Regions from separate parts of the Bradyrhizobium sp. AZCC 2176 genome, predicted to be linked through region 2. Evidence: riboswitches for the same ligand, from Rfam matches in the RefSeq annotation. Region 2 holds a riboswitch; the other holds the start of a gene.

Region 1 (15,114 bases), 1.6 Mb from region 2:
TGAGGGCAAGGACGAGCCATGAGCCTGCGGGCGGAAATTCTGCGCGTCGGTATTCGGATGTTTCTCAAGCGGCGCAGCGGAGCACTCGACGTCGAGCAGTGGCGGAAAGAGATGCGCGCGATCGAGCGGTTTCTGCCGCGCCCGCCTGCCAGGAGCGAAACCATCACGGTCGAGGCCGGCCGGCTTACGCTGCACCGGGTAAAAACTTCGGCATCCCGGCCGGAGCGCAACGTGCTTTACCTCCACGGCGGTGCCTACGTTTCCGGCGCGCCGGTCTATTACCGACATTTCCTGTGGCGGATTGCCGACGCCTTGCAAGCGCGCGTCTGGGCGCTCCAATACCGCCTGGCTCCCGAACACGCCTTTCCGGCGGCGCTTGATGACGCCGTCGAGGGCTATCATTGGCTTGCCGATCACACACCGGATATTCGCCAGTTGTTCGTGGTGGGAGATTCCGCGGGCGGAGGTCTCGCGCTGGGCCTGCTGCTGAAACTTCGTGACGACCGCAAAGCTCTTCCCGCCGCGGCTGTCGTCCTGTCGCCCTGGACCGATCTGGCCCTGACCGGTCCCTCCTTGAAGTCGAATGCAGCGGCCGATCCGATGCTGAATGTCGATGATCTCCCTGACCTGGCGCGGCTCTATCTCGCCGGCACCGATCCACGTACGCCCTACGCTTCGCCGCTCTACGGCGATCCCGCCGGGCTGCCTCCGGTCCTCATTCAAGTTGGCAGCGATGAAATTCTCCGAGACGACGCTGTCCGAATGGCGGCGCTGCTGTGGTCAGAGAATCCGCGCAGCAAGCTCGAGGTCTGGCGCCGCATGCCGCATACTTGGCAACTGTTTGTGCCGGTGCTGCCTGAAGCTCATCAGGCGATTGCGCGGATCGGGGAGTTTATCTCGAAGGTCGGCAGCTAAGCCGACCTGTTCGCGGTCACACCCGGAAATGCTTGCTTAGCTTCAACCCCTGCGCCTGGTAGTTCGAGCCGATGCGCTGGCCGTACATCGCGTCGGGCCGCGACAGCATTTTCTCGTAGACCAGACGGCCTACGATCTGGCCGTGCTCGAGGATGAACGGCACCTCGCGCGAGCGCACTTCGAGCACGGCGCGCGCGCCCTGCCCGCCGGCGCCGGCATAGCCGAAGCCGGGATCGAAGAATCCCGCATAGTGCACGCGGAATTCGCCGACCAGCGGATCGAACGGCACCATTTCGGCGGCGTAATCCGGCGGCACCTGCACGGCCTCCTTGGAGGCCAGGATGTAGAACTCACCGGGATCGAGAATGAGGCTGCCGTCTGGACGCGCCGGGATCGGCTCCCAGAATTCGTCGACGGCGTAGCCGCCGCGACGGTCGATATCGACCACCCCCGTGTGGCGCTTGGCGCGATAGCCGACGAAGCCTGATGTGTTCTCACCGGAGAGATCGACCGAGAGCGCCACGCCATTGGCCAAATCTGCATCGTCGATATCGACCAGCCGCTCGGCGCCATGCAGCGCATCGAGTTCGTCGGCATTGAGGATGGCGTCACCGGCGCGGAAGCGCACCTGAGAGAGCCGCGAGCCCTCGCGCAGCAGCACCGGAAACGTCTTCGGGCTGATCTCGGCATAGAGCGGGCCGTGATAGCCGGCGCCGATCATGTCGAAGCGGCGGGTGCCGTCGGCGATCACGCGGGTGAAGACATCGAGCCGCCCGGTCGAACTCTTCGGGTTGGCGGCCGCCACGATCTCCCGCGGCAGAGCGAGGCTTTCCAGCAGCGGCACGATGTAGACGCAGTTGGTCTCCAGCACCGCGCCATCGGAGAGGTCGATTTCGTGCAGCTTCAGCTCGTCGATGCGCTCGGCAACCGTGGCGCCGGGACCGGGCAGAAAGCTCGCGCGCACCCGGTAGGCGATGTCGCCCAGCCGCAAATCGAGGCTCGCCGGCTGGATCTGGCTTTCGACAAAGGGATATTCCGGCAGGATCAGGCCCGCATCCGCCATCGCCGCGATCATGCGGTCGGGCAGAATTCCGTTGGCGTCGGGCGGAAGCGTGAACGGCACGGCGCGATCCTCAATACGGCCCAATTGTCATCCAAACCTCGTAAATATGGGCTTTTAGGGGTTATCCGATGGCCGCCTTGACGGGAAGGGCGCGAGGTAATATCAGCATGACTTATCCCGTGGTGATTTGAGCCGGCCGGCTTGCAGCCACGTTAAATAAATCGCTAAACAGGCCGGGGACACGTGTGATCCCGGCCTGTGGAAATTTTTCCAGGCCGGTTTTTTGTGACCATTTTCCGGTGGTCACGGCGGAGGTCACATGTCTGAGACTGGTTCTACCAAGCGCTATCGTCCCGAAACCAAGCTGGTGCATGCCGGCGCCCTGCGCTCGCAATTCGGCGAGACGTCCGAGGCGCTGTTCCTGACGCAGGGCTTCATCTACGACACCGCCGAGCAGTGCGAGGCGCGGTTCAAGGGCGAGGATCCCGGCTTTCTCTATTCGCGCTTTTCCAATCCCAACATCTCGATGTTCGAGCGGCGCATGATCGAGCTCGAAGGCGCCGAAGCCGCGCGGGCGACCGCGACCGGCATGGCGGCGGTGACGACTGCGATCCTCGCCCCGCTGAAGGCCGGCGACCACGTGGTGGCGGCGAAGGCGATGTTCGGCTCTTGCCGCTATGTGGTGGAAGATTTGCTGCCGCGCTACGGCATCCAGTCCACCCTCGTCGACGGCCTCGACCTCGACCAGTGGAAGCGCGCGATGCAGCCGAACACCAGGACGTGCTTCCTGGAGAGCCCGACCAATCCGACGCTCGACGTGCTGGATATCCAGTCGATCGCCGAGATCGCGCACAAGGGCGGCGCGCGGCTGATCGTCGACAATGTGTTCGCCACCCCGATCTGGCAGAGCCCGCTGTCGCTCGGCGCCGACGTCGTGATCTATTCCGCGACCAAGCACATCGACGGCCAGGGCCGCTGCCTCGGCGGCATCATCCTGTCCTCGGAAGCGTTCATCGCCGAGCACATCCACAATTTCATGCGCCAGACCGGTCCGTCGATGTCGCCGTTCAACGCCTGGGTGCTGCTGAAGGGGCTGGAGACGCTCGGCGTCCGCGTGCGCGCGCAGACCGAGACGGCGGCGAAGGTCGCGGACAGCCTTGCCAAGCATCCGAAGATCTCGCGGCTGATCTATCCCGGCCGCGCGGATCATCCGCAGGCTGCACTGGTGAAGCGGCAGATGCGTGCCGGCTCGACCCTGATCGGCTTCGAGGTCAAGGGCGGCAAGCAGGCCGCGTTCCGCTGCCTCAACGCGCTGCAGATCTCGCGCATCTCCAACAATCTCGGCGATGCCAAGAGCCTCGTCACCCATCCTGCGACCACGACGCATCAACGGCTGACGCCGGAGGCGCGCGCCGAACTCGGCATCAGCGAGGGTTTCATTCGCTTCTCGGCCGGGCTCGAACATGCCGATGATCTGATCGAGGATTTTGCGGCGGCGCTGGAGAAGGCGTGAGGGCGAATGGCGAATAGCGAATGGAATTCATCCCATTCGCTATTCGCTACTCACTATTCGCCTCTCTCACATCGGCCGGTACGCGCGCACGTTCGCGGGCACGTTGACGCCGAGCTTGATCTGGCCGACCGACTTGATGATGTCGTCGCCGAGCAGTTGGGCGAAGCAGGCGTAGCCCCAGTCGCTCATATGCAGGCCGTCGGCGATCACGAAATTCTCGATCGGAATCGCCTGCTTTTCGTGCCAGTCCTTCATCACCGCAAACCGCGGGAAGACGCCGACCTTGCGAAGCTCGGCGACCTTGTTGAGCAGGCGCATCATCTTGCCGGCGCTTTCCGCATGCTCGTTGACCCGTGGCGAATATTGCGGATCGATCAGCACAACGTCGGCGCCAACCATCTGAATGCGCGAGATGCCTTCCTCGACGAGCTTTGCCGTCTCACCCGGATCGAGGTTGCGCAGCACCGCGTTGGTGCCGACCTGCCAGATCACCAGATCCGGATGCAGGTCGATGACGGCCGTCTGCAGCCGCTTCATCATTTCCGGCGCATCCTCGCCGCCCTTGCCGGCATTGATGACGGAGATATCGGCCGTCGGATATTGCCGGCGCAATTGCGCGGCGAGCCGGTTGGGATAGTTGAAATCCGGCGAAGTCGCGCCAAAACCAGCGGTCGACGACGATCCGAACGCGACGATCACCACCGGCTGCCCCGCAACCAGCTTGCTCGCGACGCGCGGCAGCGACCCCATCGATTTGGAGGCGCCCTTTGGCGGCAGGCACGGAACACGGCTGAAGATGTCGCCGGCCGATTTCGCGACTTCCCTCACCTTGTCGATGGCCTTGCCAGTGATGCCCTTCTGCGCCGCCGCATTGGCGGCGGCCGGGGGCGCTGCCTGCGGTGGGGCGCTCTCGGCCTTGTTGTCGGTCTTGTTGCTATCGGACAGCGCCGCCTGCTGGCCGCTCTGCTGCGGAGCCGTCTGCGCGTGCAGCGGCAGCACCGAGGCAGGCATCAATAGCGCCAGGCTCGCGGCAAAGATGGTCGGCAATGTCGACAAACGAAAAGGGTAGTGAGAACTCATTAACGCTGGTCCCTAATTCTGCTGCGCCTGGTCGAGGCGGGCCGCATCGAGCACAAATTTCGACAGCGCGCGGCCGAGGCAGCCATGAACCCGTTTGGCCATGTCGGTGCCATGAAAAGTACTGAACAGATCGAAATCTCCGGCGTCGTTCCAGTGACGCATGATGGCAAACCGGTCGAACAGCGGAACATTATGCTGCTGCGCCACCACGCGCATATTATCTAGGTATGGCGGCGCAGAAATCATCGTTTCCGTCCGCGGGCTGTATTGCAGATTGACCAGAACCACATCGGCTCCCGCATTTTGCAGCGCAACAATTCCTTCGTCGATGGCACCGCGAAAATCGTCGGGATCGACGGATCGCATAGCATCGACGGTTCCCGTCTGCCAGATGACCAAAGTAGGTCTTTTTGCTTCCACCAGCTTAACGAGGTTGGCGTCCACCTCCTCGGCCGTCTTCCCGTTCTGTAGTTCTACGGAGAGGTTGACGGTGATCGAAGGCAGCTTCTCCTTCAGGGCCGCCTGCAGCTTGGCCGGATAGGCGCTGGCTTCGGAGGACAGGATGGTCGACGACCGGCTCCCCACCACCAGGACGGTCAGCGGCCGGGCGTTCTTGACCGCCTCGGCCACCTTCGGAAGCGTGCTCTCGGTGGAGAGGAGATGGCCCGGGACTTCGCAGGTCTGAGGGGCGGCGTCCTCGGCACGAGCAAAACCAGCGGCTGCAAGACCGGCAAACAGCGTCAGAACCAGCACAGCTCGAGAGCCGGACCTCATACGCTTCCTCCCGCCATGTCGGCATTGCCACCGGTGATTTTCGTTTTCGAGGCTCCTTTGTCGGCCGTATGCTTGTACCACGAAATCACCCACGCCACGCCCCACATGATGAGGATTCCGGCAACGCTGACCAAGGCGTGCGTGACGGCACCGCCGCCAACTTCGGCCAGCACGAAGTGCCCGGCAAAGGCCAGGAAGACGCCGAGGCAGAATATCTCAAGCGAATGCTGGCCGCACAGGATCAATGGTCGCAGCCAGCGCGATTTGAGCCCCGACCAATCCTTGGGCAGGAAGCGCACGGTGAGCGCCGCAAGCGCCAGGAAATGGGCAAAGCGCAGCACGTCCAGATCGGTCTTGGTGATCGGATACATCCACTGCTCGAGCCGCTTCGGCATCAGGAAGCTGAGCTGCGGCAGGTGCCAGGTCAGCGTGACGAAGAACGAGAAAAGCAAATAGCCGGCGCAGATCCACAGCGTCACCGGCGACGACAGGACCCGCGACATCCGCGCGGCGCCGCCCAGTGCGCACCAGGCGCCGAATACGAACAGCAATTGCCAGCAGAACGGATTGAAGATCCAGAAGCCGCTCGGATAGGCGGTCAGATACCAGTCGAAATGCCAGGTCAGCACGTACAGCAGCACCGAGAGCGCCAGCGCGACGTCGGCCCGCCATTTCATCAGCCACAGGATGATGGGCAGAAACAGCATCAGCACGATGTAGAGCGGCAGCACGTCCATGTTGACGGGCCGGAATCTCAGGAGCAGCGCCTGAATGATGGTGACATCAGGTTGCTTGAGAAAATCCATGATGCCCATTTCTTCGCTGTAGAGCGGGTTCTCGAAACGGGTGGCGACATAGGAAATTTCGGCGAGGAAGATCGTGAACAGGAACACATGCGCGACGTAGATCTGCCAGACCCGGCGCATGATCCGCGCGGTCGCCACCACGAAGCCGGCGTCCAGCATCGCCCGGCCGTAGACGAAGGCCGCGGTGTATCCGGAGATGAAGATGAAGATCTCGGCGGCGTCGGAAAATCCATAGTTGCGGATGGTGAACCAGGTCAGGATATTGGTCGGCAGATGGTCGATGAAGATCAGCCACAGCGCCATTCCGCGAAACAGGTCGAGCCGCAATTCGCGCTCTCCGGCAACGGGTAGCGTGATCGCCGGCGCGGAAGCCACCGCGGCCTTGGTATCGCTGAGAGGCCTTCCGGCAACTGGATCGGCAATGGACGACATCTGGCACCGTTGGTTGAGCTTTTACGCGTGCACCGTCCGGGAAAGATAATATCGGCCCGCAGCTTGCACACAAGGATACGCAAACAGGTACGGGGCCGGACCGCGCGCGGCTGCGCTCTAGAACGGAACTATGTTGAAACCGCGATGAAACAAGCGGCAACCCCGGCGGAGCGGAGATTGTTCCCCCGGCATTCTTGGCTATGATACGAAACAGGGTTTTCCGGAAGCTTTTTCCCATGTACCGCGCCGTCACCCGCCAGATCGAAGTCACTGTCGAACCGAACTTCCTCCCCGGGCGCTCGTCGGTCGACAAGGGCCAGTATTTCTGGTCCTACACGATCGTCATCACCAATACCGGCGCCGAGACCGTGCAGCTCCGTACCCGGCACTGGATCATCACCGACGCCACCGGCCGCAAGCAGGAAGTCCGCGGCGAAGGCGTGGTCGGCGAGCAGCCCGTGCTGGCGCCGGGCGAGCGCTTCAAATACACCAGCGGCGTGCCGCTGCCGACCGCGTCGGGGTTCATGACCGGGCGCTATCAGATGGTCAGCGAAAGCGGCGAGCGGTTCGAGATCGACGTGCCGACGTTCTCGCTCGACAGCCCGGATAACAAGCGGGTGTTGAACTAGGGCATTGCGCGCTCTCTGTAGCCCGGATTCTCTTCGCTCGTCATTCCCCGGTGCGCAATTGCGCACCTGGGGATGCGCCTCTTGGCGCAGACCCGGAATCCATTTCACCATTCGGTTTGCGGCTCAATGGATTCCGGGCTCGCGCTTCGCGCGCCCCGGAATGACGACTGAGTATGACTTCGCGATCTCGCGGCGCATTGCGCCCGAGGTTTGATCTTCGTTGTCCCTCTTCGAAATAGAGGGCGCAGGGAAGACCGGGTGCTTGCTGCACCCGCGGTCTCGCGTGCGATTTGCGCAAACAAAACTGCACACGAGCATACAGGGCAGCGGGAGCATTCCGGCCTTCCCTGCGCAATGGCTTTACGGCTTACTTCGTGCTCTTCCCGGAGAACGGCTCTGTTGCCTCCGTCGCTGCGCAAACGGTTTCACGCAACTTAGCGCCAGCACCGCGGCGCCCGAACCACACGACTTCACCGTACGCGTCACGCACCTTCGTCTTTGCGCGCTTCGCGTCCATCGCATCTCACCGCGCGTTCGTGACGATGGCCAACGCCCCTCATCTGCCGCGAGACGGGCGGAGTTATGTCGCTGATTTGGGTGAGAACGAAAGCAGAATATTTTTGCGCGAAGGGCTGGACAGGTTTTTACTGATTTGCCCGACAAGTGAAATGGCCGCGAATTGTAGTGCCCCTACTCCTCCACGCCGGCTTCGTGCGGCGTGAACTCATACACCGATGAGCAGAACTCGCAGGTCACCACCACCTTGTCGTCTTTCACCATCTCGGCGCGATCTTTCGGCGCAAAGCTCTTCAGCATGGCCGAGACCGCATCGCGCGAACAAGAGCATTGCGCGCGCAGCGGCAGCGGCGTGAACACGCGCACGCCGCGTTCGTGAAACAACCGGTACAGCAGCCGCTCGCCCGACAGATCGGGATCGATCAGTTCGACATCCTCGACGGTGCCGATCAGCGACTGGCCCTCGACCCAGGCATCGTCCTCGGCAACGGAATGCGGCACCGCGCCGTCAGGCGCATCGCCGGGATGCAGGTCGGCCTGCCGCGCCCGCTCGGGCGCCTTCGGCAGGAACTGCAGCAGCATGCCGCCGGCGCGCCAGCGATGTTTTCCGCCGTCGCCGCCGCGCCATTCCTCGCCGACCGCGAGCCGCACGCGGGTGGGGATCTGCTCGGAGCGCAGGAAATATTCATGCGCGGCATCTTCCAGGCTGCCGCCGTCGAGCGCCACCAGGCCCTGGTAGCGGCTCATGTCCGCCCCCTGGTCGATGGTCATCGCGAGATGACCCTTGCCGAGCAGCGCGCCGGAATCCTGGCCGTCCTTCAGCCGCCTGGCATCATAGCGCGCATAGGCGCGCAGGCGATCGGGTGCCTGGAAATCGACGATCAGGAACGACACCGGGCCGTCGGTCTGCGTCTGCATGATGAAGCGGCCGTCGAATTTCAGCGCCGAGCCGAGCAGCGTCGCCAGCACGATCGCCTCACCGAGCAGCTTACCGACGGCGGGCGGATAATCGTGCTTGGTCAGGATGTCATCGAGCGCGGGGCCGAGCCGGGTCAGCCGTCCGCGCAGATCGAGCGCTGCGACCTCGAACGGCAGCACCGCGTCGTCAACGGGAACGGACGACGGCGCGCGAACGGGCGCCTCGGTCGTGATTTTGATGTCGGGGGATTGTGAGATCATGGCGCTCTATCTGGGGTCTGAAGGTGCGAAACGGAAGGGGCTGAAGGCGGCGAAACGATCTCCGCACGTCGTCCCTGCGTTCGCCTGCGTTCGCAGGGACGACAATCACGCCACTTCGTTAAAGCACCAGGCCAGAATGCCCTTTTGCGCGTGCAGGCGATTTTCGGCCTCATCGAACACGACCGATTGCGGGCCGTCGATCACCTCGTCGGTGACTTCCTCGCCGCGATGCGCGGGCAGGCAGTGCATGAAGATCGCATCCTTGCTGGCCAGCGACATCAGCTTCTCGTTGACCTGATAAGGCTTCAGCACGTTGTGGCGGTGCTCGCCGTCCTTGTCGCCCATCGACACCCACGTGTCCGTGACGACGCAATCGGCGCCGCGGACCGCGGCCTCGGGATCGTTGCCGAGCACGATCGGGGCTTGCGTTGCCTTGATCCAATCCTTCATCGCCTTGTTCGGCGCGAGTTGCGGCGGGGTCGCGACATTGAGCTTGAACTTGAAACGCTCGGCTGCATGCGCCCACGACGCCAGCACGTTGTTGTCGTCGCCGGTCCAGGCGACCGTCCTGCCCTCGATCGGTCCGCGATGTTCCTCGAAGGTCATCAGATCGGCCATCACCTGGCAGGGATGCGAGCGCCGCGTCAGGCCATTGATCACGGGCACGGTGGCGTGCGCCGCCAATTCCAGCAGCGCGTCGTGATTGAGGATGCGGATCATGATCGCATCGACATAGCGCGACAGCACGCGCGCGGTGTCGGCGATGGTCTCGCCGCGGCCGAGTTGCATTTCCGCGCCGGTCAGCATGATGGACTCGCCGCCGAGTTGGCGCATGCCGACGTCGAACGACACCCGCGTGCGGGTCGACGGGCGTTCGAAGATCATCGCCAGCGTCTTGCCTTCGAGCGGCTTCCCGGCCTTTTCATGCGCCTTCAGCTTCGCCTTCATGTCGGCGCTGGCGGCCAGCATGTTGCGCAATTCGGCGAGCGGCAGTTCGCTGATGTCGAGGAAGTGACGGACGGACTTGCTCATCATCCCGCCGCCTTCTTCAACTGATTGCCTGATAGCGCGACGCAGGCGCGCTCGAGCATCTGGACGGACTCGTCGATCTCAGCCTCGGTCACGATCAACGGCGCCAGGAACCGCACCACATTGTCGCCGGCGCCGACGGTGAGCAATCTCTCGCCGCGCAATGCATTGACGAGATCGCCCGATGGCACCACAGCCTTGACGCCGACCAGCAGCCCCTCACCGCGCACTTCCGAAAGCACGGCGGGATAGCGATCGACCACGGAAGCCAGTTTCTGTTTCAACAGCAGCGACATCTTCTGTACGTGGTCGAAGAAGCCGGGCTTCAGCATCACGTCGAGCACAGCGTTGGCGGAAGCGATCGCCAGCGGATTGCCGCCGAAGGTCGAGCCGTGCGAGCCGGGCGTCATGCCGGAAGCAGCTTCCGCGGTCGCCAGCACCGCGCCGATCGGAAAACCGCCGCCGAGCGCCTTTGCCAGCGACATCACATCCGGCGTCACGCCGACGCGCTTGTAGGCGAAGAGATCGCCGGTGCGGCCCATGCCGGTCTGCACCTCGTCGAACGCCAGCAACAGGCCATGCTCGTCGCAGAGCTGGCGCAGCGCCTTGAAGAAAGATTGCGGCGCGGAGCGCACACCGCCCTCGCCCTGCACCGGCTCGATCAGGATGCCCGCGGTGTGCGGCCCGATCGCTTTCTTCACCGCTTCGAGATCGCCATGCGGCACCTGGTCAAAACCGTCCATCGGCGGCCCAAAGCCTTCGAGATATTTGGCGGAGCCGGTCGCGGCGAGCGTGCCGAGTGTGCGGCCGTGGAACGCGCCCTCGAAGGTGATGAGCCGATAGCGTTCGGGATGTCCCTTGGAGAATTGATAGCGGCGCACGACCTTGATCACGCCTTCCATCGCTTCCGCACCCGAATTGCAGAAGAACACAAGGTCGGCAAAGCTCTGCTCACAGAGCCGCGCGGCGAGCTTCTCGCCATCCGGGCTCCTGAACAGGTTCGACATGTGCCAGAGCTTTGTCGACTGTTCCTGCAGCGCCTTGATCAGATGCGGATGGCAGTGACCCAGCGCATTGACCGCGACGCCCGAGGTGAAGTCGAGATAGCGCTCGCCATTGGTTGCCGTAAGCCAGCAGCCTTCGCCGCTTTCGAAGCCGAGATCGACCCTGGCGAAGACGGGGAGCAGATGCGACGTGGCGCTATTGGTCATGGCAATTCACTGAAGGTTTGAGACCTGCTTTTGAACCTGCCGCGGAGCACACGCGTGCATTGGCGCGAAGGCGGCAACAGCCGGTCTTGCGAAAACGAAACGTGCCGCCTCTTAAGGGCGGCACGGGAGAGGTATTCTATGTGGGCGGGGGGCGCTGTCAACACACCACGAAGCTGCCTTTCCTGCACCGCAAGATAAGGAAATCCGTACGATTGCGGTGTGGTGGAAAACACGCAGTGCAATGCCTAGATGTCGGAACATGTGGACGCGCAGGCCCGGACTCTTGCGCCCGAGTCCCGCCATATTGTAGCTTTTGGGCCGTCGGGTACGACATCTCGTGCGGCAGTTCTGATCCCTGGAGTCCATTTTGTACGGCGTAAACGTTCGGGCGCGGTTTTCGCGCCCGGCGAGGGCTAAGGGATTCTGACCGCAGGGATTTTTGAGACGAATGACGTCGCCAGCGCTGCCCCTGATTGGCCGGCGCGATGCGAAGGGAAGAATACGATGACGGTATTGACCTGGTCAGACGATCGCGTCGAGCAGCTTAAGAAGCTCTGGGAAGCCGGATTATCGGCGAGCCAGATCGCGGCGGAACTCGGAAATGTGACGCGAAACGCCGTGATCGGCAAAGTGCACCGGCTGGGCCTGTCCGGCCGTGCCAAGAGCCCCTCCTCGGCCGCCCCGCGGCAGCGCAAGGCACGCCCGGCCCAGCAGATGATGCGGGTGTCGCGGCCGGTCTCGCGCGGCAACACCGCGCTCGCGCACGCCTTCGAGGTCGAGATGGAGCCTGATCCGATCGCCTTCGACAATGTGGTGCCGATGAGCCAGCGGCTGTCGCTGCTCGAACTGAACGAGGCGACCTGCCACTGGCCGGTCGGCGATCCCTCGAGCCCGGAATTCTTCTTCTGCGGCGGCAAGGCGCTTTCGGGACTGCCCTACTGCGCGCATCACTCGCGGATTGCGTATCAGCCGGCTGCCGACCGGCGGAGGCAGCAGCCGAAGCCGACAAGGTAAGCCACGGTTTGTCGTAGATCCTATGGGGTGGCAGGTGGTCAGGGGGTAAGTTGAGTTTGCGACCACCCACTCACCCAGAGGATCTACGAACTAAATCGTTCGTCGTCCCTGCGAACCGCAGGGACCCATAACCACGGATGTCAGTGGTTATGCTTCGCTGGAGCTCCAGCGCGTTTCAACAATCGAGATTTGTGGTTATGGGTCCCCGCGTTCGCGGGGACGACGCCGGAGTTTGCTGAGACAACCAGCAGAGCGTTACGGCTCCACCTTCGCAAACCGGTCGTCCAGTGCATAACCCGCGCCGCGCACAGTGCGGATGGGATCCTGTTCTCGGCCCGGATTGAGCAGCTTGCGCAGGCGGCCGATATGGACGTCGACGGTGCGCTCGTCGATATAGATGTCGCGGCCCCAGACGCTGTCGAGCAACTGCTCGCGGCTGAAGACGCGGCCGGGATGTTCGAGGAAAAATTCCAATAGCCGATACTCGGTCGGGCCGAGATCGATCTGGCGGCCGGAACGCGCAACGCGCCTTTTCTCACGATCCAGTTCGATATCGCCATAGGTCAGCACCGTGGCGAGCCGCTCGGGGCTTGCCCGCCGCAACAGGCCCTTCACCCGCGCCAAAAGCTCCGGCACCGAGAACGGCTTGACGATGTAATCGTCGGCGCCGGTCGCCAGCCCCCGCACCCGCTCGCTCTCCTCGCCGCGTGCCGTGAGCATGATGATCGGCAACTGCTTGGTCTCCGGCCGGGCGCGCAGTCGGCGGCACAGCTCGATGCCGGACAGTCCCGGCAGCATCCAGTCGAGCACGACGAGATCGGGCACGCGCTCCTTCAGCCGCGTATCCGCATCGTCGCCGCGGGCGACGGTTTCGACATCATAACCTTCTGCGTCGAGGTTGTAGCGCAACAGCGTGGTCAGCGCTTCCTCGTCCTCGACCACCATAATGCGCGCGCTCATTCTGCTTTCCTCAAGTATTAGGCAGGGTCGTGGCGAACGTCGTCATGTCGCCCTTCGGGCGCTTGTCGAGCATCTGCTGTCCCTCGATCATGTAGAACACGGTTTCGGCGATGTTGGTGGCGTGGTCGCCGATCCGCTCGATGTTCTTGGCGCAGAACATCAAATGAATACAGAACGAGATGTTGCGCGGATCCTCCATCATATAGGTCAGGAGCTCGCGGAACAGCGAGGTGCAGATGGCGTCGACTTCCTCGTCGCCCTTCCACACCGCCATCGCCGCCGGCAGATCGTGCGCCGCATAGGCGTCCAGCACCGACTTGACCTGCGACAGCACCAGATCGGTCATGTGTTCCAGGCCGCGCATCAGCTTGAGCGGCTGGAAATCGTTCTCCAGCGCCGCGACCCGCTTGCCCATGTTCTTGGCGAGGTCGCCGATCCGCTCCAGATCGGTGGCGACCCGCATGGCGCCGACGATTTCGCGCAGGTCGATCGCCATCGGCTGGCGCCGCGCAATCGTCAGCACCGCGCGCTCCTCGATCAGATGCTGCAGCCGGTCGATCTCGACGTCGGCTGCGACGACGCGCTTGCCGAGGGCGACGTCGCGGCGGACCAGCGCGTCGACGGATTCGGTGATCATGCGTTCAGACAGGCCACCCATCTCGGCGACGAGACGGGTCAGTTCCTGAAGGTCGCTGTCGAACGCCTTGGCGGTGTGCTCGGATGCCATCTCTTATCTCCTCAAATCATGGTCCGATTCTAATCGGATCATGATTTTATTTCCTCGTTTGAGCATGATCTCTTCGGAAAACCGGTTCCCACTTTTCCGGATCATGCTAGCCAAACCGGCCGGTGATGTAGTCCTGGGTGCGTCGATCGCTCGGCGAGGTGAAAATCTTGTTGGTGTCGTCGAACTCGATCAGCTCGCCGAGATACATGAAGGCGGTCTTGTCGGAGACGCGCGCCGCCTGCTGCATGTTATGGGTGACGATGGCGATGGTGTAGTCCTCCGCCAGCTCCTGGATCAGTTCCTCGATCTTGGCGGTCGAGATCGGGTCGAGCGCCGAACAGGGCTCGTCGAACAGGATCACCTCGGGCCGCACCGCGACGGTGCGGGCGATGCAGAGCCGCTGCTGCTGGCCGCCGGACAGCGACAGGCCCGAGGCATTCAGCTTGTCCTTGACCTCGTTCCACAGCGCGCCGCCGCGCAGCGCCTTTTCGACGCGGCCGTCCATCTCGGACTTGGAGATCTTTTCATACAGGCGGATGCCGAAGGCGATGTTTTCATAGATCGTCATCGGGAACGGCGTCGGCTTCTGGAACACCATGCCGACGCGGGCGCGCAGCAGATTGAGGTCGAGCTTGGGGTCGAGGATGTTGGTCTGGTCGAGCATCAACTGGCCGGTCGCCTTCTGGCCGGGATAGAGGTCGTACATCCGGTTGAAGATCCGCAGCAGGGTCGACTTGCCGCAGCCGGACGGGCCGATGAAGGCGGTGACGCGGTGGGTGCCGAGCGTCAGGTTGATGTTCTTCAGCGCATGGTGCTCGCCATAGTAAAAGTTCAGGCCGCGGGCGGTCACCTTGGGCGCGGCCTCGGGCAGCGCCACCTGCGGAACGGGTCCCGTCGCTGAGCTCACGGATACGGAGAGATCGGTCATTTGGATGTCCTCTCGGCGCCAAGAATGCGCGCGCCAATATTCAAGGCAAGTACGGTGAGCGTGATCAACAGGGCGCCGGCCCAGGCGAGTTGCTTCCAGTAGGCATAGGGGCTCTGGACGAAGTTGTTGATGGTGACCGGGAGGTTGGCCATCGTCTTGGTCAGGTCGAGACTGAAGAACTGGTTCGACAGCGCGGTGAACAACAGCGGCGCGGTTTCGCCGGCAACGCGGGCGGTGGCGAGCAGGACGCCGGTGATCAGGCCGGACCGGGCAGCGCGATAGGCGATCCGCCGGATCACCAGCGAGCGCGGCAGCCCGAGCGCGGATGCCGCCTCGCG
Region 2 (15,114 bases):
CAGCTTCTTGTCCTTCAGGCTCTCCGGCACGTCGCCGTTGAGGATGCGCAGCGCCAGCCCCTCGACGATCGCGGTCTTGCCGACGCCGGGTTCGCCGATCAGCACGGGGTTGTTCTTGGTGCGGCGGGACAGCACCTGGATGGTGCGGCGAATCTCCTCGTCGCGGCCGATCACGGGATCGAGCTTGCCGTCGCGCGCGGCCTGCGTCAGGTCGCGGGCATATTTCTTCAGCGCGTCATAGGCATTTTCGGCCGTGGCGCTGTCCGCGCTGCGGCCCTTGCGCAGCGTTTCGATCGCCGCGTTGAGGTTTTGGGGCGTGACGCCGCCCTTGCCGAGAATGCTGCCGGCCTCGCCGTTCTTCTCCAGCGTCAGGCCCAGCAGCAAGCGCTCGACCGTGACAAAGCTGTCGCCGGCCTTTTCGGCGGCCTTTTCCGCCGCATCGAAGGCGCGCGCCATATCGGGGGCAAGATAGATCTGCCCGGCGCCGCTGCCCGAGACTTTCGGCAGCTTCTTCAGCGCATCCTCGGTGGCCTTGAGGATCGCGCGGGAGCTACCGCCGGCGCGGTCGATCAGACCGCCGGCCAGCCCCTCGCTGTCGTCCAGCAGCACTTTGAGCATGTGCAGCGACGAGAACTGCTGATGTCCGTCGCGCATGGCAAGCGATTGCGCGGACTGGATGAAGCCGCGCGCCCGCTCAGTGTACTTTTCAATATTCATATCGTTTGCTTCCCTCGGCCTACCGTCCTCACCCCTGAGGCATGATTACGGCATCTTCATTGGGGATACGCGGGCCGCGTTGACATTCCTCAACCGGCCGCGGCTCGTCGCCCGCTTTTCAGGCTTGCCTCGAATGTGGGCATCGCGGGGAAAAACGGAAGAGGCGCGGCCACAAATTCGGAGCGGTGGCGCGGGCCATCGGAATCCCTTAAGAAGCGGCATGTCTGCCACCGCCCTTCCCGCCCGGATTGCCGGAATCTACCGCTACCCCGTCAAAGGCCTGACCCCGGAGCAGCTCGGCCGCGCCGACCTTAGTCCCGGCCAGACCCTTTTGGCCGACCGCCGCTACGCCATCGAGAACGGCCCCTCCGGTTTCGACCCGGCCGCGCCGAAATGGCTGCCGAAACCGCACTTCCTGATGCTGATGCGGGACGAATGGCTGGCCGGCCTGCGCACCCAGTTCGACGATTCGAGCAACGTCCTCTCGATTAACCACAACGGCCGGATCGTGGCTCAGGGCAATCTGGCAACGCCGGAGGGCCGGCGGACAATCGAGAACTTCTTCGCCACCACCTTTGCGGGCCAGATCAAGGGCCCGCCCAAAGTGCTGGAGAGCTCCGGCCACAGTTTTTCGGACGTCGCCCGCAAAGTCGTTTCCATCATCAATCTCGCCAGCGTCCGCGCCATCGAGGACATCGTCGGCGCACCGGTCCATCCGCTGCGCTTCCGCGCCAACCTCTATGTCGAGGGCTGGCCGGCCTGGCACGAATTCGATTTGCTCGACCGAACGCTCGCCATTGGCGATGTGCGCCTGAAGGTAGTGAAACGCATCGTCCGCTGCGCCGCCATCAATGTCGATCCGGATACGGCCCAGCGCGACCTCGCCATCCCGCAGGCGCTGCAGCGCCGGCTCTCTCACGCCGATTGCGGGATCTATGCCGAGGTGATCACGGGCGGCACGATTAGTGCCGACGATACGATCGCGGCGGAAGAGCCGGAGTTGTTGTGACGTAATTCGGAGCAGTAGTGTGGGCAAAGGCCACTTGGCCGTGCCCGCCATTCTCAATGCCGACGCCGTTGGATTTCTGGTGGGCACGCTTCGCTTTGCCCACCCTACGGGACTGCCGTCATTGCGAGCGAAGCGAAGCAATCCATTGTCACCCTGCATGCGGAAAGATGGATTGCTTCGCTTCGCTCGCAATGACGTATCTCCAATTTTAGATGCGGACCCGCCTTCTCGCGGCGCCAAGCGCCCGAGGTTTGCATGGACCTTGTCCCTCCCCCGACAAAGAGGGAGCAGGGAATGCCGGGTGCTTGCTGCACCCGCGGTCTCGTGTGCAATGGTGTAGAGAGTTGTGCACACGAGCATACAGGTACAGCCGGAGCACTCCGGCATTCCCTGCGCAATGGGTTGACGGCTTATGCCGCGCTCTCCCTGGAGACGAATTCGTCTTGCCTCCATCGCTGCCGGCTTGATGGCTCAATCGATCCGGTTGGATCAAATTCGCCACCGGCAGCTTGGCACCAGCCACGGGTGTCAGGACCACACGGTTTTGCCGTACGCTTCAGCGCCGTACGTCCTGCGCGCCGGATTTCGCTCACAAGATAAACCTGCCCTGCGACTCCCTCTGCGCGCCGACGCTGCTGCGTCCACCACATCCCGCCTCGCGTTCGTGACGATCGCGATACGCCCCACTTGCCGGGACGAGACGGGCGAGTTGATAGAACTGATTTGCCCGACACGTTAAGCGGAATATTTTTGCAACCGAGGCTGGACGACCCAAATCACGTTGAAATAGCTAAGCAAATTACGATTTGCGCGCAGCGGGTCCCGCCGCCTTTGATGATGGTGCGCGTTAGCGCGGCGTGGCCCAAGGTCGCCTCGGATTGGATTTCAGATTCCAAGCGCGAGAAAGCCGGTGCAAACCACAATCAGGCTCACAATGATAAGAGCAAGGAAACTGGAAGAAGCAATGTCTTCGCGCATGACGGCACCCATGCCTCAATCAGGCAAACATCATTGAACCATCAATCCGTTTCAGGATGTCTTCGTCGCACTCAGAAAACGACTTCATCGGTCCGCTCTACTGTTGCGTGCTGGACGCGCGACAAAGCATCTTCACGACAACGAGAGCCCGGCCGGCATCGGGATAGGCCTCATCACAGCGCTCAGCGAGACGGATTTCCGAGATGTGGCATGCTTCACACGCGGCGATCGCGCACAAGATTACAGTTGCGCGCTCCCAGTTGACCATTGGCTAGGCCCCAGCGGAAATTTGCGCACGGAGGAGCATAAGTCATGGAAGAAACCATACGGCTCTACCGAACGCTGCTGGGCAATCGCGCGTATCTGCGCTCGCTGGCCGAGGGCGCAGCTTTCCTCGCCGCCAGCACCATCGCGATATTTGCCGCAGTCAGCTATGCCACGGTCCACGCCAGCAATTACGTCACCGATTTTGTGCTGAGCCGCGTTGGCCCCTTCAACGTGCGCTTTCTCTTCATTTACGGGACGTTCACAGCGTTCGTGATTACGGCGAGCCTGCTGGCCTGGCGGCCGAACCGGGTGCCATTCGCGCTCAAGGCCATGGCGCTGTTTCTGCTGGTCCGCGCCGTGTTCGTGGCGCTCACCCACATGGCGCCATCGCCTATCGATCCGCAGAAGCCGGCGCCGTTCTTCAACTCGATCTTTTATGGCAGCGATCTATTTTTCTCTGGCCACACAGGCCTGCCGTTTCTCGCAGCGCTGACCTTCTGGCACATCGCGCGGTGGCGATTGTTCTATCTCGCGCTGACTGCCTTCTTCGGCACAGTCGTGCTGCTCGGCCACTATCATTATTCAATCGATGTGCTGGCCGCACTGTTCATCACCCATGGCGTCTTCCAAATTTCGTGCTGGCTATTTGGCCGCGACTACGCGCTATTTCGGTCCTCCGAAAATCAGGCTGCACCACGGCCCAAGCGGGCAGGCCGAAAGACATTGGTCCCGGCCGATGCCGGACAAGGGCGCGCGCCTAAACCGTTTGTGCTGCACATCGTCGGCGATGAATCGATGCCGGGCGGTCAATCCAAGACCGATCTGAATCATCCGAACGGCTAGGCGCTGCCGCCAGAAGCTGTTGGCGCCAGCCATGCGTTTGCGCAAAGCAAAAGTGCCGAACTCGGCGATCAAAACGCATAGCTGAACCGGTCCAGGCTAATATAGATTCATACACATTGCGGTTGTGGAGTTGCGAAAATGTCAATCAAACCGCCTCCTCCAATTGCGTTATTTGAAGACATGGAGCGCGCTCGCCGAATCGCACGCTCATGGAAGCCTCTCGACCAGTTGTCTCCCGACCTCGCTGAGATCGTCGCGCGGGCAATCGCCGAAGGCATTGCACAGGGGCGCAGGCACGGCCTGGAGATGGGGCAGTGCATTTGTGAGTGCAGGTCGAAGGCATCCGCGCCACCCTCACCCGCCTTCACGCCTCGGGGGGAAAGCGATCCCTCCCCGCCAGGAACGGGAGAGGCACCACAGCGCCATCCGTCTTAGCGGCGTAGGACAAAGCGAAGCGTGCCCACTACCGCGACCCCGATGTAATGTAAATGGGGGACACGCGGAGCCTGTCATCGGGCGCGCATTCGCGCGACCCGGTGGCTCTGCCTCTGCGCACCGCAGCGCCGGTGCTCGATGAACGGAAGCAGAAATTGTAGCCCGCATGAGCCACCGGGTCGTGCGAATGCGCGCCCGGTGACAGACTCCGCGATATGCGGGTGCTTGTCGAGAGCGTACCGGATGTCGCTGCGCTCACCCGGGCTGCGTCCGTCGCAGTTATTTCTCCGCGCGGGTCGCAGCGAGAATCGGCGCCCAGCGCGCGATTTCGGCGCGGACAAAGCGGTCGAATGCAGCCGGGCTGCGCTCGGCCTTGGCGGGTATCGCGCCGCCGAGCTGAGCCAGTCTCTCGCGGACGGGAGGCTCATCCAGTGCCTTGTCGAGGGCGTCTGCAAGCCTCGTGATCACCGCGGGCGCGGCCCCCTTGGGCGCAAACAGCCCGGCCCAGACGCTCATTTCATAGTTTACCCCCGCCTCCCTGGCAGTCGGCACGTCAGGCAGCGTGGCCAGGCGCTCTGCGGCGGAGACCGCGTAGGCCTTGACCGAGCCCGCGAGAGCCGACTCCGCCACGCTGACCGACTGCTCGCAGAGAAAGTCGACGTGGCCTCCCACCAGATCATTCAGCGCCGGGCCTGAGCCGCGATAGGCCACGAGCGTGGGCTTCGCGCCGATCTCCGCAGTGAACAGCAGGCACGCCATGTGCGAGGACGCGCCGATGCCGCCATGCGCCTGTCGCACGGCGCCGCCCTGTTGCCGGAGGACCGCAACGAATTCCTTCAAATCATGTGCCGGGAAATCCTTTCGCGCGATGACGACCGCCGGTGAATGGGCGGTGATGCCGATCGGCACGAAGTCCGTGAGCGGATCGTATTTGACATTCGGCGTGAGCACCGGGGCAGCCACATGCGAGCCCATGGCCGCCGCAAGCAACGTGTAGCCGTCGGGTGCGGCGGCCGCCACGCGCGCGCCGCCGACCGTGCCACCGGCGCCGCTGACATTCTCGATGACGAAGGATTGCCCGAGGGTTTTGGACATCTGGTTGGTGACGATGCGCGCCACCACATCGCTGGCGCCCCCTGGAGGGAACGGCACGATCACAGTGACCGGCCTGGAGGGATAGTCCTGCGCGGGCGCCGGCACGATGCCGGCAACGAAAACAATCGCGATGACGATAGAAGGCCAGACGCTAGAGCCTTTTTCGTTTCGATATAGTCGAAACGGGGCTCTGGATTCTCGATTTGACGCGTTTTCTTGACGCGAACCGGTCTCCACTCCGCTTGAAAACGCTCTAACACTCGCTTTCATGGCGCACTCCTGTCCGCGCCGTCGCGCGGTCATTAGTTCCGGTCACTCTCCAATATCTCCGCGACCTCGACCCGGCGTCCCTCGCGCGCCGAGAGAATGCCGGCGCGCACCACCGCGAGCGATCTGGTCGCGTACTCGCCGCCAACTTCGTGCCGGCCCTGCCGGCGAACTGCTGCCGCGAACTCCTCGAGCTCCTCGACTACGGTGTCGTTCGCAGCACACGGCACCGCCACCGGCGTGGTCTCGCCGCGCTTGAGCAGGCGAAGCCCGTTGTGCAAATCGTAGTAGGCGGTAGCGTCCTTGCCGTAGACGTTCATCAGATAATATTCGGACGCCGAGGCGTAGCTCGCGTTCAGTGCGGAGAGCGCGCCGTTCTCGTGTTCGAGGATCAGGCTCGCGACATCCGGATTGTCGCCTGGCAGCACCAGTTGCGCCGATTGTCCGCGCACCGCATGGATCGGCCCGATCAAATATTCCAGGACATCGATGTAGTGGATGCCGATCTGCAGCATCACGCCGCCGGGCATGCCGGCGGCCTGGTAGCGCCACGACGTAACGAGCCTGCCGAACAGGCCGTCATCGATCTGCTGCCTGATCCAGCGGAAGTGGCTCTCGCGCCGCCGCTGATAGCCAAGCGCCAGCACCACGCCGGCGCTGCGGCAGGCCTCCGTGATGGCGCGGCCGTCGGAGACGCTGTTGGCGATCGGCTTGTCGAGGAAGACATGTTTGCCCGCGGCAGCGGCGGCGCTTGTGGTCGCCAGATGCACATCGTTCGGCGTCGTGTTGATGATCGCTTCGATCTCGGGATCGGTCAGCATCGCCTCGTAGCTCGCGGCCGGCCGGCAGCGATATTTGGCCGCGAAGTTTCGGCGCTTTTCTGCAGAGCGGGCGTAGCAACTAAGAATCTCGAGCTTGCCCGAGCGCTGGATGGCGTCGGCCAGCACATCGGACCACCATCCCATCCCGACGCACCCTACACGTAGAGCACCAGTATTCACGACCCATCGCCCTCCCGCGGCCACTCGCCTGCGAAAGCCCCGCGGCCGCCGTCCATGCGTTCGAGCAGGATCATGTGCGCGCCGGCATCGACAATCGCGGAAGCGATCGCGATACCGGCCTGGCTGGCCATGTCGACGGCCGACGTCATGATCTTCTTCGCGCCTTGATGGGCGACAGGCTTGCTCTCGCCGACGTACATTCCGGGAGTTCCGGGCTACGAAAGACACGCCTGGATTGTGCGCCAGCGTGTCGCCGCCATCAAGCAATTTTCATGTGCTGATCGCGCCGATGACGCAATATGTCCGCCGGCCGCGGTGCTTCGCCGACGAGGCGATCGGGCAGCCGTGGAATTGAAGCAGGTGTAGAGTGGGCAAAGCGCAGCGTGCCCACCACCACGATCCCGGGCGTAAATGGTGGGCACGCGGAGCCTGTCATCGGGCGCGCATTCGCGCGACCCGTTGGCTTTGCCCACTCTACGAGTCCTGGATGCTGTCGATCAGCTCGTCGGCATGACGTAGGCGTAGATCCGGCCGCGCGAAACCGGCGCCTCGCGGACGCGATTGCCGTTATTGCCGGATATCATGATCGGATTGCCCTTGGCATCGATGCCGGTGATGATGCCGACATGGCCGCCGCGGCGGCCGCGTGACATCACCGCAATCGCGCCGACCTGCGGGCCGGAAACGCGCTGGCCGTATTTCGCGAACGAGTTCGCCATGTCCGAGCCGGTGCCGCGATAACCGGAATGCTGCAGAACCATATTCATGAACCGCGCGCACCACAGGCTGCCGCGTCCCGTCGGGTTGCCGCCGAGGTAACGGCGCGCCTCAGCAACGACGTTCGACGAGGTGAAGCTGGATGCCATCGCGCCGCCGGCCGGTGTCACGGTCGAATTCGCTCCCACGCTCGCATTCGCTGCGACGCTTGCGTTGGTATCGACGCTTGCATTGGCATCGGCAAGACCGCGCGCCTGCATCTGCGCGACGCCACGCTCCCAGCGCGATGCGTGCGCGGCGTGCTTGAGCCGGGCACGGCGGCCGCGATCGACGCGCGCTTCCGTGACGACGTTGCGCGAGCCGAAGCCGCCAGGCGCAACCATCGGGCTGCTTTCCATGAAGCTCGGGTTGGTGTCGGCAAAGCCGCCGGCCTGCATGTGGGCCCCGCCGCGCTCCCAGCGCGACATCCGGATAGCATGGCGATGGTGGCGATAGGCGTAATGATGCTTCGCATGATGGCCGGCGTGATAAGCGCGAGCGTGTCGCCCTGCGCCGTGGTGAGGCCGTGCTGAAGCTGGAGTGACAAATGCGATGATAGAAACCGAACACAGTGCCAGCGCGATGAAACGAAGCGACCGGCGAAATGCAAACAACTGACGCATACTAAATCCTCTGTAGCCACCCCCAACTTCCCCTTTGCGTTCGTCTACGAACGACCGCGGTCGGCGTTTTGCGTGTGGCGATGTGACGAGAGGAAGATTTCATGTGGCGGCGCGGAAACGATTCCGGGGTGATTCCGCGATGATTCGATGGCGAAAATGGAACAATTCCGCCGCATTGCAGCCCCGAGAATTAATTGCAATTTTCGGAGCGAGCCACGTAATGATGTTACGTAAAAACAAGAAAATGGAGAGGAATCCGAAATGCCCTATGCCGTCGCCAAAGATAGCGCCAAGGATAGCGTTCGTCTTCACTATGAAGAAGCGGGAAGCGGGACGCCGATCATCTTCCTGCACGAGTTCGCGGCCGACCACACCAACTGGGAGCCGCAGATGCGCTACTTCTCGCGTGGCCACCGCTGCATCGCCTATTCGGCACGCGGCTATACGCCGTCCGACGTGCCGCCTGATGCCGCCGTCTACACCTACGAGCATTTCTACACCGACGCGCTTGCCGTGCTCGATCACCTCGGCATCGCCAAAGCGCATTTCGTCGGCCTGTCGATGGGCTCCTACTCCTCGCTTCAGGTCGGGCTCAATGCGCCCGGGAGGGCGCTGTCGATGACGCTCGCCGCCGTGGGCGCCGGCTCGGAGCTCGAAAACCTCGACGCCTTCCGCGCGCAGTGCCGGGCCAATGCCGCGCAGTATGAGGCGATCGGATCGGTCGAAGTCGCCAAGGTGACGCGCGAGGCGCCGAGCCGGATTCCGTTTTTGCTGAAGGACCCGCGCGGCCATGCCGATTTCTACGCCGCGCTGGCGCGGCACGACGCCAAAGGCTCGGCCAACACGATGCGCAGTTTTCAGGGCCAGCGTCCCTCGATCTACACCATGACGGATGCGATCCGGCGCGTGCCGACGCCGGCGCTGATCCTGTGCGGCGACGAGGACGACAATTGCATCGGGCCGAGCCTGTTCCTGAAGAAGCATCTGCCGGCGGCCGGGTTAGCGTTCTTTCCCAAATCGGGCCACGTGCTCAATCTCGAGGAGCCGGCGCTGTTCAATGAGATGGTGGAGCGGTTCATCGCGCTGGTCGAGGCCGGGCGGTGGCCGGTGCGGGATGCGCGGTCGATGGTTTGACTGTCATTCCGGGACGGCGCGAAGCGACGAGCTATGATGTGCAATTGCACATCTGAGAATCCATTCATCCACGAAACCTGCGGCCCGGTGGATTCCGGGTTCGATGCTTCGCATCGCCCCGGAATGACGGCGGAGTCCTACTTCCCCACCGTACCCCTGCTCAGCAAAAACACGCCCTGCTCGCCGAACATGTTCCAGACCCACCAGGGCAGATTCAGCGGCACCGGGCGGCCGTAGAGATCGAGCGCCACCGCGCGCTCCATCTTGACGTTGATCGCGTCGCACAGTTCGACGAAATCCTTGATGGTGCAGAAGTGGATGTTGGCCGTGTCGTACCAGGTCGCCGGCAGGTTCTCCGTGCGCGGCATGTGGCCGCCGACAAGGAGCTGCAGCCGCATCTTCCAGAAGCCGAAGTTCGGAAACGAGACGATGGCGCGCCGGCCGATCCGCAAGAGATTCTCCAGCACGACCTTCGGCTGCCGCGTCGCCTGCAGCGTCTGCGACAGGATCACATAGTCGAACGCATCGTCGGGATAGTTGACGAGGTCGGTGTCGGCATCGCCCTGCACCACGGCAAGGCCCCTGGCGACGCAGCGGTTGACGCCTTCGCGCGACAGCTCGATGCCGCGGCCGTCGATGCCGCGGCTCTCCAGGAGCTGCAGCAACTCGCCATCGCCGCAGCCGACGTCGAGCACTTTTGAGCCGCGTCCGATCATGTCGGCGACCAGAAGGTGGTCGGTGCGATACTTGCCCGTGCGGTCCGGCGCTATGCCGCCGAGCGGCAAGGCCGGTTCCTGAACCGCCATATCAACCACCCGCACCATTGGAGAGCCCGCGCGCCTTGCCTGCCGATTGCAGGAAGGCGCGGGCAATGTCGAAAAACTCCGGTACATCGAGCAGGAAGGCATCGTGGCCGCGATCGGTCTCGATCTCGGCGAACGACACCCGCGCGCTCGATGCGTTCAGCGCATGCACCAGCGCCCGCGATTCCGAAGTCGGGAACAGCCAGTCCGAGGTGAACGACACCACGCAGAAGCGTGTCTTGATGCCGAGAAACGCCTGCGCCAGCACGCCGCTGTGGTCGGCGGCGATATCGAAATAGTCCATCGCGCGCGTCAGATAGAGATAGCTGTTGGCGTCGAAGCGCTCGACAAAGGACGAGCCCTGGTAGCGCAGATAGCTTTCGACCTGGAAATCCGCGTCGAACGAGAAGGTCGGCAGCTCGCGATCCTGCATCCGCCGCCCGAACTTGCGATGCAGCGCGGCGTCGGAGAGATAGGTGATGTGCCCGGCCATCCGCGCCACGGCCAATCCACGATGCGGATGGGTGCTGCGTTCGAAATAGCGCCCATGATGCCAGTCCGGATCGGCCATCACGGCCTGCCGGCCGAGTTCGTGAAACGCGATGTTCTGCGCCGAATGGCGTGTCGCGCAGGCGACCGGCAGCGCCGAAAACACCCGTTCGGGATAGGCGGCGGTCCATTGCAGCACCTGCATGCCGCCCATCGATCCGCCGATCACGCAGAACAAGGTTTCGATGCCCAGCCGATCGAGCAACATGGCCTGCGCGCGAACCATGTCGGGGATGGTGACGATTGGAAAATCCAGTCCCCACGCCTTGCCGGTGGCCGGATTGGTCGAGGCCGGACCGGTCGATCCCATGCAGCCGCCGATCACATTCGAGCAGATGATGAAATACCTGTCGGTATCGAGCGGACGGCCGGGACCGACCATGATTTCCCACCAGCCGAGCTTGCCGGTCAGCGGATGCACATTGGCGACATGCTGATCGAGGGTCAGCGCGTGGCAGATCAGAATGGCGTTGGAGCGGTCGGCGTTCAGTTCGCCATAGGTCTGATAGGCGATCTGGAATGGCGCCAGGTCGACGCCGCAATCGAGCTTCAGCGGCTGATCCATGCCGAACGTCGCGACCAGCGACGTCGGGTGATCGGCCTCATGGGCGCGATCCTCGCCCTGGATCGACGGACCGGTTATCGAATGCACGTTTGTCATCGCGTCGACCTTCCTCCTCGCGGAGGCTCTACGGACAGAATCAAGCCATGAAAAACCCGGCCTGAACGAAAGGTTCGGCCGGGATCAACTCTGTCCCCGGCCTGTTTAGCGAGTTGTTTAACGTGGCTGCAAGCCGGCCGGCTCAAATGACCACGGAATGGAACAAAGCTAGTCCCACCTTGGCAATTCGTCAAGGCAGGCGGGGCCGGGCGGCATGGTTAACCGCCTCGTGCAGGGCTCCCCCGTGACGTTTCTCTTTGCTTTCAGCGCCCGTCTTTCCTAATCAATGCGACTGTCTGCCGGCCGCATCGGGCTGTTCCGGCACCAAGGTTTTTTCGGATGTCCAAGGCACCCCCGGCCCCGCCCTCGCTGCAGGAATTGCGCAAGGAGATCGATGCGATCGACGAGCAGGTCCATCGCCTGCTGATAGCGCGCGGCGACATCATCGACCGCCTGATCCAGGTGAAGCAGACCCAGGAAGTGGGCTCGGCGTTCCGGCCTGCCCGCGAGGCCAGCATGATGCGGCAACTGGTGCAGCGCCATCGCGGCATCCTGCCGCTCGACACCATCGAGAGCATCTGGCGCGTCATCATCTCGACCTTCACCCATGTCCAGGCGCCGTTCTCGGTGCATGCGGACGTCTCGGTCGGCGAGCCCGCGATGCGGGATTCGGCGCGCTTTCACTTCGGCTTCGTGGTGCCTTATGTCGGCCATTTCAGCGCGCAGGCCGCGGTGGAAGCGGCGGCAAAATCGAAAGGCGACCTGGCGCTGGTCTCGGCGATCTCGAGCCGCACGCCGTGGTGGCTCGCGCTGGAAGCCAGCGGTGCACCGAAGATCACCGCGCGGCTGCCGTTCCTCGAACGCGCCGACCATCCGGCGGCGCTGCCGGTGTTCGTGATCTCGCGGGTTGCCGACGACGCCATGGTGACGGAAGTCCAGATGTGGAGCGTGCGCGTCTCGGGGTGGAGCGCCGATATCGCCCGCGCGCTGGCGCCGCTCGCCGAAATCGTCGCCGTGCCCGATACCGCCTTCGACGGCGCGGCGCTTCTGGTGTCGGATGCCGGCACCGGCTTCGAGAAGATCAAGCACGCCCTGATCCAGGCCGGCGCCTCGGTGCGCTCCTCGGCCCTCGTCGGCAGCCACGCAACGCGCTATACGGTGCCCACTAACGGGGCAGCCAAGTCCTAAGCCGCCTTGAATATCCGGAGCCAGAAGATGAACCGCCCCATGCCGAATCCCGGCATTCTCGACATTGCGCCCTACACGCCCGGCAAGACGCCGGTGCCGGAGCCGGGCCGCAAGGTGTTCAAGCTGTCCGCCAACGAGACGCCGTTTGGGCCGTCGCCGAAGGCGATCGAAGTCTACAAGCGGGCGGCCGCGCATCTGGAGGACTACCCGGAAGGCACCTCGCGGGTGCTGCGCGAGGCGATCGGCCGCGCCTACGGGCTCGATCCCAACCGCATCATCTGCGGCGCCGGCTCCGACGAAATCCTCAATCTGCTGGCGCACACCTATCTCAGCCATGGCGATGAGGCGATCTCCACCACGCACGGTTTTCTGGTGTACCCGATCGCCACCATGGCAAACGGCGCCAACAACGTCATCGCGCCCGAGACCGATTTCACCGCCGACGTCGACGCCATTCTCGCGCGCGTGACGCAGAAGACCAAACTGGTGTGGCTCGCCAACCCGAACAACCCGACCGGCACCTATGTGCCGTTCGACGAGGTCAAGCGGCTGCGCGCAGGTCTGCCGTCGCATGTGCTGCTGGTGCTGGATGCCGCCTATTCCGATTACGTGTCGCGCAACGATTACGAGCTCGGCCTGGAGCTGGTAGCGACCACCGAAAACACCGTGATGACGCATACGTTTTCCAAGATTCACGGGCTGGCGGCCTTGCGGATCGGCTGGATGTTCGGCCCCGCCAACGTCATCGACGCGGTCAACCGGATCCGTGGGCCCTTCAACGTCTCGACGCCGGCGATGCTGGCGGCGGTGGCCGCGATCGAGGACACCGCGCATGTCCAGATGTCGAAGGCGTTCACCGAGCAGTGGCGCAACTGGCTGACGGAGGAAGTGACAAAACTCGGGCTGAAGGTCACGCCGAGCGTGGCGAATTTCGTGCTGATCCATTTCCCGCAGGAGAAGGGCAAGACCTCGACTGAAGCGGACGCGTTCCTCACCAGGCGCGGCCTGGTGCTGCGGGCGCTGAACAATTACGGCCTGCCGCACGCACTGCGCATGACCATCGGCACCGAAGAGGCCAATCGCCTCGTCGTCGACGGCCTGCGCGACTTCATGGCGGCCAAGTGAATACGGCACCGATCTTCCGGCGCGTCGCGCTGATCGGCTTCGGCCTGATCGGCGGCTCGATCGCGCGCGCGGCGCGGGCGCAAGCGCTCGCCAGCGAAATCGTCACCACCGCGCGCTCGGAGCAGACCCGCGCGCGGGTGACCGAGCTCGGCATCGTCGACCGCGTGCTTGAGACCAACGCGGATGCCGTTGCAGACGCCGACCTCGTGATCCTCTGCATCCCGGTCGGCGCCTGCGGGCCGGTCGCCCAGGAGATCGCGCCTTTCCTGAAACCCGGCGCGATCGTCTCCGACGTCGGCTCAGTCAAGGGCGCGATCGTCCGCGAAATGGCGCCGCATCTGCCGCACAATGTTCATTTCGTTCCGGCCCATCCGGTCGCGGGCACCGAGCATTCCGGTCCCGACTCCGGCTTCGCCGAACTCTTCATCAACCGCTGGTGCATCCTCACGCCGCCCGATGGCGCCGATCCGATGGCCGTCGAAACGTTGCGTGCGTTCTGGGCGGGCATGGGCGCCAAGGTCGAGATCATGACGCCTGATCACCATGATCTGGTGCTGGCGATCACGAGCCATCTGCCGCATCTGATCGCCTACACCATCGTCGGCACCGCGGACGAACTCGCGCAAGTGACGTCGTCGGAAGTGATAAAGTTCTCCGCCGGCGGCTTTCGCGATTTCACCCGCATCGCGGCGTCGGATCCGACGATGTGGCGCGACGTGTTCCTCAACAACAAGGAAGCCGTGCTGGAAATGCTCGGGACCTTCAACGAGGATCTTTCAAAACTCACCCGCGCCATCCGCCGCAACGACGGCGATGCACTGTTCGAGCACTTCACCCGCACCCGCGCCATCCGCCGAGGCATCGTCGAGATCGGTCAGGATTCGGCAGCACCCGATTTCGGCCGGCCACATCCGCCGCTGGCGAAGAAGCTGGAGTGAGCCCCACTCTCGCGGCCATCTTGCGAACGAAGCGAAGCAATCCATCTTGCCGCGCGCGAAGCATGGATTGCTTCGTCGCTTCGCTCCTCACAACAATGACGTGGTGAGATTCGTCAGGCTCACCGGGCCTGCGGGAAACCGAGATCAAGTCGCCCTGTTGAACCCGCGAGTGCACAATCTCGACATCGGCGCCCGCGGCCTGAATTTCCCTGAAGCGTTTCCGCGAAACGAAGCGATGGACTTTCGCTCTGGATTAGAGGGGCTGAACGTAGGGTACAGCATTCATCAACAGCGCACCAAAAAGAAGGACCAGATAGAGCAAGGAAAACACGAACAGGCGACGCGCAGGCTGCCTTTCCCTGTCATTGCTCCGACGTACTTGCCATGAGAGAAAAATCATGATCGCTCCAAGCATCGCCGCAACGACGCCATAGATCGCGCCCGCGAACCCCAATGCCCAGGGCAGCAGTGAGACAAGAGCCAGAAGAACGCTATAGAGAAGAATCTGGCGCTTTGTTTCGGCGCGGCCGGCTACGACTGGCAACATCGGCACCCCGGCGCGAGCATATTCTCCGGCAAGATTGAGCGACAGTGCCCAGAAATGGGGTGGGGTCCAAAGGAAAATGATCAGGAACAGGATGAGCGGTTCGAGCCCAACATTTCCGGCGGCCGCGACCCAGCCGATTACCGGAGGGAGTGCGCCAGCCGCGCCGCCAATGACGATA

What was found. Region 2 has a riboswitch for S-adenosylmethionine ahead of metX (homoserine O-acetyltransferase MetX). Riboswitches for the same ligand answer to the same signal wherever they lie in the genome.
Region 1: it holds a riboswitch for S-adenosylmethionine, as region 2 does, so the genes downstream of both, V1288_RS08220 (O-succinylhomoserine sulfhydrylase) here and metX (homoserine O-acetyltransferase MetX) in region 2, are expected to answer to the same signal.

What each region holds. Positions count from the first base shown of each region.
Region 1 covers NZ_JAZHRX010000001.1:1,798,181-1,813,294, forward strand. Annotated here, with positions in the region: gene V1288_RS08205 (ABC transporter ATP-binding protein) at 1-3, shown strand, start outside; gene V1288_RS08210 (alpha/beta hydrolase) at 19-915, shown strand; gene V1288_RS08215 (2'-deoxycytidine 5'-triphosphate deaminase) at 932-2,038, opposite strand; SAM riboswitch at 2,148-2,227, shown strand; gene V1288_RS08220 (O-succinylhomoserine sulfhydrylase) at 2,298-3,491, shown strand; gene V1288_RS08225 (SGNH/GDSL hydrolase family protein) at 3,558-4,571, opposite strand; gene V1288_RS08230 (SGNH/GDSL hydrolase family protein) at 4,584-5,345, opposite strand; gene V1288_RS08235 (OpgC domain-containing protein) at 5,342-6,583, opposite strand; gene apaG (Co2+/Mg2+ efflux protein ApaG) at 6,820-7,212, shown strand; gene V1288_RS08245 (Hsp33 family molecular chaperone) at 7,903-8,907, opposite strand; gene argF (ornithine carbamoyltransferase) at 9,013-9,939, opposite strand; gene V1288_RS08255 (aspartate aminotransferase family protein) at 9,939-11,147, opposite strand; gene V1288_RS08260 (GcrA family cell cycle regulator) at 11,652-12,161, shown strand; gene phoB (phosphate regulon transcriptional regulator PhoB) at 12,417-13,121, opposite strand; gene phoU (phosphate signaling complex protein PhoU) at 13,132-13,848, opposite strand; gene pstB (phosphate ABC transporter ATP-binding protein PstB) at 13,955-14,776, opposite strand; gene pstA (phosphate ABC transporter permease PstA) at 14,773-15,114, opposite strand, start outside.
Region 2 covers NZ_JAZHRX010000001.1:3,406,938-3,422,051, reverse strand. Annotated here, with positions in the region: gene clpB (ATP-dependent chaperone ClpB) at 1-717, opposite strand, end outside; gene V1288_RS15880 (MOSC domain-containing protein) at 938-1,726, shown strand; gene V1288_RS15875 (phosphatase PAP2-related protein) at 3,017-3,814, shown strand; gene V1288_RS15870 (tripartite tricarboxylate transporter substrate-binding protein) at 4,529-5,449, opposite strand; gene V1288_RS15865 (Gfo/Idh/MocA family protein) at 5,647-6,612, opposite strand; gene V1288_RS15860 (heme-binding protein) at 6,609-6,812, opposite strand; gene V1288_RS15855 (TIGR02594 family protein) at 7,110-7,991, opposite strand; gene V1288_RS15850 (alpha/beta fold hydrolase) at 8,253-9,125, shown strand; gene metW (methionine biosynthesis protein MetW) at 9,263-9,931, opposite strand; gene metX (homoserine O-acetyltransferase MetX) at 9,933-11,138, opposite strand; SAM riboswitch at 11,223-11,302, opposite strand; gene V1288_RS15835 (chorismate mutase) at 11,478-12,326, shown strand; gene hisC (histidinol-phosphate transaminase) at 12,354-13,451, shown strand; gene V1288_RS15825 (prephenate/arogenate dehydrogenase family protein) at 13,448-14,389, shown strand; gene V1288_RS15820 (heme o synthase) at 14,643-15,114, opposite strand, start outside.